Regions from separate parts of the Rhizobium sp. CB3171 genome, predicted to be linked through region 1. Evidence: riboswitches for the same ligand, from Rfam matches in the RefSeq annotation. Region 1 holds a riboswitch; the other holds the start of a gene.
The links. Region 1 has a riboswitch for cobalamin ahead of cobU (bifunctional adenosylcobinamide kinase/adenosylcobinamide-phosphate guanylyltransferase). Riboswitches for the same ligand answer to the same signal wherever they lie in the genome.

Region 1 (3,405 bases):
TCACGACCTGATACAAAATCAAGCTAACTGCTCGATCGCCTTGCGCACGATCTCCTCGTCCATCTCGTGCAGCCCAATCACCACAAGCCGCGTCTGACGCTCTTCGCCCGGCGTCCAGGCGCGGTCGAAATAATGGTCGATGCGGCTGCCGACGGCCTGGATCTGCAAGCGCATCGGCTTGCCGGGCACATCGACAAAACCCTTGAGGCGCAGGACATCGTGTTCGGCAATCACGCCCTTCAAGTTCTCGATAAAGGCAAGCGGATCGGCGATCGGGCCGAGCTCGACGATGAAGCTGTCGAATTCGTCATGATCATGCGGTGCGCCGTCCTCGTGTTCCAGCTCGTGATGTGATTTGCGGTTGGCGATATCGCCTTCGGTGCCGATGCCGAGGCCGAGGAGGATGGCGGCCGGAACCTCACCATTTTTCGCTTCGATGATCGTCGGCTTGCGGGCGGTGCGAGAGGCAACTTCGGTACGGACGCGACCAAGGCCAGCGACATCGATCAGGTCGGTCTTGTTGAGGACGATAAGATCGGCGCAGGTCAATTGATCCTCGAACAGCTCCTCGATCGGGCTTTCATGATCAAGCGATTCGTCTTCGACACGACGGGCTTCGACAGCATCGTGATCATCGGCAAAACGGCCGGCGGCGACAGCGGCGCTATCGACCACGGTGATGACGCCGTCGACGGTGACCTGGGTGCGGATATCCGGCCAGTTGAAAGCAGCGACGAGGGGCTGCGGCAACGCCAGACCGGAAGTCTCGATGACGATATGATCGGGACGCGCATCACGCTCCAAAAGCTTGGTCATGGTCGGGATGAAATCGTCCGCGACCGTGCAGCAGATGCAGCCGTTGGTCAGCTCGATAATGTCGTCCTCGGTGCAGTTTTCCGCGCCGCAGCCCTTCAGCACGTCGCCATCGACGCCAAGATCACCGAACTCGTTGATGATCAGGGCGATCTTCTTCCCGCCGGCGTTCTGCAGGAGGTTGCGGATCATCGTCGTCTTGCCGGCGCCAAGGAAGCCGGTGATGACGGTGGCGGGAATTTTTTCCTGGTTCATGCGGATCAACCCTTCATTTTCAGCGGCAGCCCCGCCGCGATAAAATAGACTTCGGCGCTCGCCGCCGCGATCATCTGGTGCAACCGGCCGGCATGATCGCGAAACTCGCGCGCCATACGGTTTTCAGGCACGATGCCGAGCCCGACCTCATTGGAAACGAGGACGAGGCGTGACTTTGCGCCCGGTAGAAATTCGGTGAGAGCGGAAAATTCCGCCGCGATGTTGCGCTCGGCCATCATCAGGTTGGTGACCCAAAGCGTCAGGCAATCGACGAGAACAGCGCGGTCCTCGCCGTCGATCGCCGCCAGCCGCGCCGTAAGATCGAGCGGCTCCTCATGCGTCGTCCAGAGAAGATCACCCCGTTCGGCGCGATGTTGTGCGATGCGATCGCGCATTTCGTCGTCCCAGGCCTGGCCCGTCGCCACGTAATGACGATCGAGGCCGGTATCCGAGATCAGCGATTCGGCGAATCGGGATTTACCGGAGCGTGCGCCGCCGAGAACAAGAACGGCGCGGGACGGTGAGGATAGCATCGGCTATTTCCGCCCCGACACAAAGGCGACCGCGGGCGCGATGCCGCCAAAGCCGCAAAGCAGGCGCCTGCGCGCCCAAAATTCATTTCGCGCCATGACAACCTCCGTGCTGGCAGCCGAGACATCCGTCCCTGGGGTGGGCCTTGTGCCCGGCACGTATGGCAGGTCTCCTGGCTCGCGGATGAGGCGCAGCAAGCGGGGCAAACCGAAATCGGTCGCCTCCGCTCCTGCACCAGCGGATCTCCCTCGCCTTCCCGGCAAACATCATGAAAAGGCGGACGATTCGTAGAATTAGAGGCGTCCAGCCCTGGTTGATCATGATGCCACGCCAGTGGCTTTTCCGGCTCGAAGCTGCTTTCACCTGCCCGCACCACGCGGACCATCAGCAAAATACCCCCCAAACCGGATGAAAGACCCTGACCGCTCTACAGTCGCGGGGTCGGCTGTGATGAGAACGCCCGAGTTGGGTCCGCCCCTTCACATTCCCTTTTCATCCCATGCGACAGATCGCCGCTCGGGAACCATTCGTTATGCCGCAATGATTAGGCTTTCGGTCCCGGCAAGTCAATCAAGGCCGGCCGATACGACATCGGCTGTCCTAACGGCGAAATATGCATAAAAGTCGCAGCGGTTTGGCGCTCTTTTTGCCGTATTTCTTTGATGTTAGGAGTTTATAGAAGCCAAGCACGTAGCTTTGAGCAAAAAACTGTCGTCTGTTCCCCATGTTACAGAAATTCCAACCGCGCCGCCTCGGCGTCTTCTCCGCCCTATTCGATCTTGGTCGGTTCAGGGCATTGCTGCGTCGTGGCGAATTGGGGCTGGTTTTCGCCGGCGCCCTGGCGGGAATAGTCTCCGGTTGCGCCGTAACAGCGATGAGCTTTGTCTCGCGCAAGCTTCACAGCGCCATCTATGGGATCACCGACTATGAGCGCCTGAGTTCGGCAGCGGTAGCTATACCAGACAAGTCGGTGCTTCTGATCGCGCCCATAGCCGGCGGCATCATCCTCGGCATCTTGCTCTATATATTGTCGCGCACGCGCAAGAAGCCGATGGTCGACCCGATCGAAGCCAATGCGCTGCACGGTGGCCGTATGTCGCTCACCGATAGTATCCTCGTTGCGGTGCAAAACCTGATCTCGAACGGTTTCGGCGCGTCGGTCGGGCTTGAAGCTGGCTACACGCAGCTTGCCGCCGGCATTGCGTCGAAATTCGGCTATAAGATGCAGATGCGCCGCGCCGACCTGCGCATGCTCGTCGGTTGCGGCGCTGCCGGCGCCATCGCCGCCGCGTTCAATGCGCCGCTCACCGGCGCCTTCTACGCTTTCGAGCTGATTATCGGAAGTTATTCCATCCTCACCCTGACGCCGGTCGTCGTCTCAGCGCTGATATCGACCATGATCGCAAGATTGCTCGCCGGTGACGACTTCGCCATCGACATCGATCATTTCGGTGCGATCGTCCCTGCCGACTATCTTCCGGCTGTCCTGCTCGGTGCTTTCTGCGCCGGTATAGGCATCCTGATCATGCAAGGCGTCGCCTGGGTCGAAGAGTTTGCGCGCAAGAGCTCCATCGCGCCGCCCTTCCGTCCGGCGCTCGGCGGCCTTGTCGTCGGCCTGTTGGCGCTGATCTCGCCGCAGGTTCTGTCGGCCGGCCACGGCGCACTGCATCTCAACCTGTCGACAAATGTGACACTCAGCGCATTGGCCGGACTTTTCATCCTGAAATCCCTGGCCTCCGCCGTGTCGATCGGATCCGGCTTCAGAGGCGGCTTGTTCTTTGCGTCGCTGTTCATGGGCGCGCTGCT
Region 2 (3,405 bases), 1.2 Mb from region 1:
TTCATACTGCGCAAATTGCGTTCGCGCCGCAGTGACATGGCAATAACCGAGATGCGGCGTGTCCTTCAGCGTGTGATGGAAGATCAGCTTCGGAAAACGAATCGATTGGTGAAAGCTGTTCAGCCGATCGTGGGTCTTTTCGCCAGCATTCCGCAGCTTATTCGCCGTGCGCTCGGCCACTTCCTCATAGCTGAGATAGCGCCGCTCTTCGGCCAGCCAATGCGCCCTGTCGCGGGTGATGCGGCCGGTGCGCAGGAATTCGCTATGGGAGGCCGCCGGCAATTCTGGTTCCGGTTCGGCGGGCTTCTTGGCGTCGAAATATCTGAGCTTGGCCATGGCGGCACTCACGGTATGGGTATGGATAGCAGTTGATAGATCGCCTAGCTTGAGCCGGGCTTAAGCGCGCCACGCTGGGATGTTTGGAAGGATCAGAGCCATGCCGGGTATCACCGAACTCAAACTGCTGATTGCGAGCATGAAGCCAAATCTCATTGAAGGCGAATTCGTCTTTTGCTGCGTGCCGCCTTCAATGCTGACAGACTATATCCATTTGAAGCCGATCGGAATGTTCCACGAAAAAGAGGGAATGACGCTGATCCTTCCGATCGAGGCCGCCCGGCAGGCGGGGCTTCCGGCTGAACCCGCCATGCGAATGATTAGCCTAGACGTCCATTCCTCGCTGGAGGCCGTGGGCTTGACGGCCGCCTTTGCTATGGCACTCGGAAGCGAGGGCATCAGCGCCAATGTCGTTGCGGCCTATTATCATGACCATATCTTCGTGCCGATCGCCGATGCCGAGCGTGCCATAGCGGCATTGAAGGCGCTCTCCGCCGGACAAGATCGTCCCTAAAATTCATCGCCCATCGCTCTGTCGCAATCAAGATAAAGCGTCATGGAGCGCAGAATGGTTCGCGCGGACGCGCATTTTGCCGGCACCAAGCTAATAGCTTGAATTTGTTCGTATTATCGCGACAAAATTCGCGTCATTTCCAAGCTTCATCTCATCTGTCGCCAATTTCGAAGCCGATGTCGCATTGCAGCAGAGCGACGCATGAGGCGGGAGCTATGATGACCTCAATCTCAAGGTGCCGTCTATTAGGGAGGCGGAGAATTGGGAAGCCGGTCAAAATCCGGCGCTGCCCCCGCAACGGTGGTGGAGTGAGGCATGGCAGATAAAGCCACTGGGTCGAGAACAACCTGGGAAGGCGCCATGGGGTCCCCTTGGGGACCGCTCCAGAGCCCGGAAACCAGCCTTGGGGACGATAGATTTCACTGACCGCGGCGGGCAGTCGGGGGGTAATGCGTTGGGCCGTTTAAGGCCGGCCGGTGCATGTCCTCTGCCTACTGCCTGGTATTGCACGAGGATAGACACATGGATATCGGCACCGACGTTTTGCGACAATTGAAGAACCGCCGCCAGGGTTTCAGCCTGGAGCAGGCCTTCTATACCGACCCCGATTATTTCAAGCTCGACATGGAGATGATCTACTATCGCGACTGGCTGTTCATCGGCCATGATTGCGAAGTGCCGCGGGCGGGCAATTATTTCACGGTCCAGGTCGGTGATTATCCCGTCGTTATCGTCCGCGGCCGGGATCAGGTCATCCGCGCCTTCCACAATAGCTGTCGCCACCGCGGCTCGCGTGTCTGCGCCTCCGAGCGCGGTTCTTCGGCCAAGCTTGTCTGCCCCTACCACCAGTGGACCTACGAGCTCGACGGTTCACTGCTTTTCGCCCGGCAGATGGCGGAGGATTTCGACAAGAGCCAGTTCTCCCTGAAGCCGATTCACTGCGAAAGCGTCGGTGGCTATATCTTCATTTGCCTGGCGAAGAATGCCCCGGATTTCTCCCCGGTCCGCGCCGCGATCGAGCCTTACATGGCGCCGCATCGCATCGGCGAGACGAAGATCGCCTTCCAGAGCACCATCATCGAAAAGGGCAACTGGAAGCTGGTATGGGAGAACAATCGCGAGTGCTATCACTGCGCCGCCAATCATCCGGAGCTCTGCCGTACCTACCCGGAAGCGCCGACCATCACGGGTGTACAAGGTGCGATGAACGATCCCCTCATCACTGAGCACTGGCAGCGCTGCGAAGCCGCCGGCTTGCCGAGCCAATTCAAGATCGCACCCGATGGTCAGTTCCGCGCCGCCCGCATGCCGCTGATCGAAGGGGCTGAAAGCTACACCATGTCCGGCAAGCGCGCCGTCAAGCGGCCGCTATCGCCTGACGTGACCATCAACAATATCGGTGCGATGATCCTGTTCCATTACCCGACAACGTGGAACCATCTTCTCGGCGACCACGCTATTTCCTTCCGCGTGCTGCCGATCAGCGCCGAGGAAACCGCGGTCACCACCAAATGGCTGGTGCATAAGGATGCGGTCGAGGGCGTCGACTATGACCTCGAGGAACTGACCCATGTCTGGACGGAAACCAACGATCAGGACCGTCGCATCGTCGAGGAAAATGCCTTCGGCATACGCTCGCCGGCCTATGAGCCCGGCCCCTATTCGGAACTCCACGAGGGGGGCGTCATGCAGTTCGTCGAGTGGTACTCGAATTTCATGATCAACCGGCTGCAGGGCGACCAGGCCAAGCTGTCGGCGGTTGCCTGAGTATGAACATGACCATCTCTCTCCGCCATCAGCACCTGGACCAGATGCAGCCATGGAGCGACAGGCAGCATCTGCTCGAATGCCTGTCGGCAACGCCGGAAGCGCCCGATGTGATGACCTTCACATTCCGCTCCGACAAGGATAATTGGTTCCGCTATCTGCCGGGCCAGTTCGTAACCCTGGAACTGCCGACGGCGCCCGAGCCGGTCATGCGCACCTACACGCTGTCGTCCACGCCGTCGCGGCCCTTTTCCGTGGCCGTCACGGTGAAGGCGCAGAAGGACAGCATCGGCACGCGCTGGATGTTCGAGAACCTGAAGCCCGGTATGCGCATCAAGGCTTTCGGCCCGCTCGGCGATTTCAGCCACATCCGTCATCCCGGCGAAAAATATCTCTTCGTTTCGGCCGGCTCCGGCATCACGCCGATGATGGCGATGACGCGCTACATGGCCGACACAGCGCCGTTGTCGGACATCACCTTCGTTAATTGCTCGCGCAGCCCCGCCGACATCATTTTTCGCTCGGAGCTGGAATATCTCGCCCGCTTCATGCCGAACCTCGATCTCGGCTTCATCGTCGAGGGCTGCGGCCGCACCGATCTCTGGTCGGGGTTGAAGGGCCGCATCGACAAGGCAAAGATCGGACTGCTCGCGCCAGATTTCATGGAACGCACCATCTTCTGCTGCGGCCCTGAAGTCTTCATGGATGCCGTCCGCTCCATGCTGGAAGCCCACGGCTTCGACATGGCGCGCTACCATCAGGAAAGCTTCCAGCCGGCGCAGGCGGCA

Region 2: it holds a riboswitch for cobalamin, as region 1 does, so the genes downstream of both, QA648_RS02350 (aromatic ring-hydroxylating dioxygenase subunit alpha) here and cobU (bifunctional adenosylcobinamide kinase/adenosylcobinamide-phosphate guanylyltransferase) in region 1, are expected to answer to the same signal.

What each region holds. Positions count from the first base shown of each region.
Region 1 covers NZ_CP121652.1:1,706,026-1,709,430, forward strand. The annotation lists gene cobW (cobalamin biosynthesis protein CobW) at 19-1,068, opposite strand; gene cobU (bifunctional adenosylcobinamide kinase/adenosylcobinamide-phosphate guanylyltransferase) at 1,074-1,601, opposite strand; cobalamin riboswitch at 1,744-2,142, opposite strand; gene QA648_RS08400 (chloride channel protein) at 2,324-3,405, shown strand, end outside.
Region 2 covers NZ_CP121652.1:486,414-489,818, forward strand. The annotation lists gene QA648_RS02340 (DUF6656 family protein) at 1-336, opposite strand, end outside; gene QA648_RS02345 (ACT domain-containing protein) at 437-850, shown strand; cobalamin riboswitch at 1,067-1,271, shown strand; gene QA648_RS02350 (aromatic ring-hydroxylating dioxygenase subunit alpha) at 1,373-2,617, shown strand; gene QA648_RS02355 (hybrid-cluster NAD(P)-dependent oxidoreductase) at 2,620-3,405, shown strand, end outside.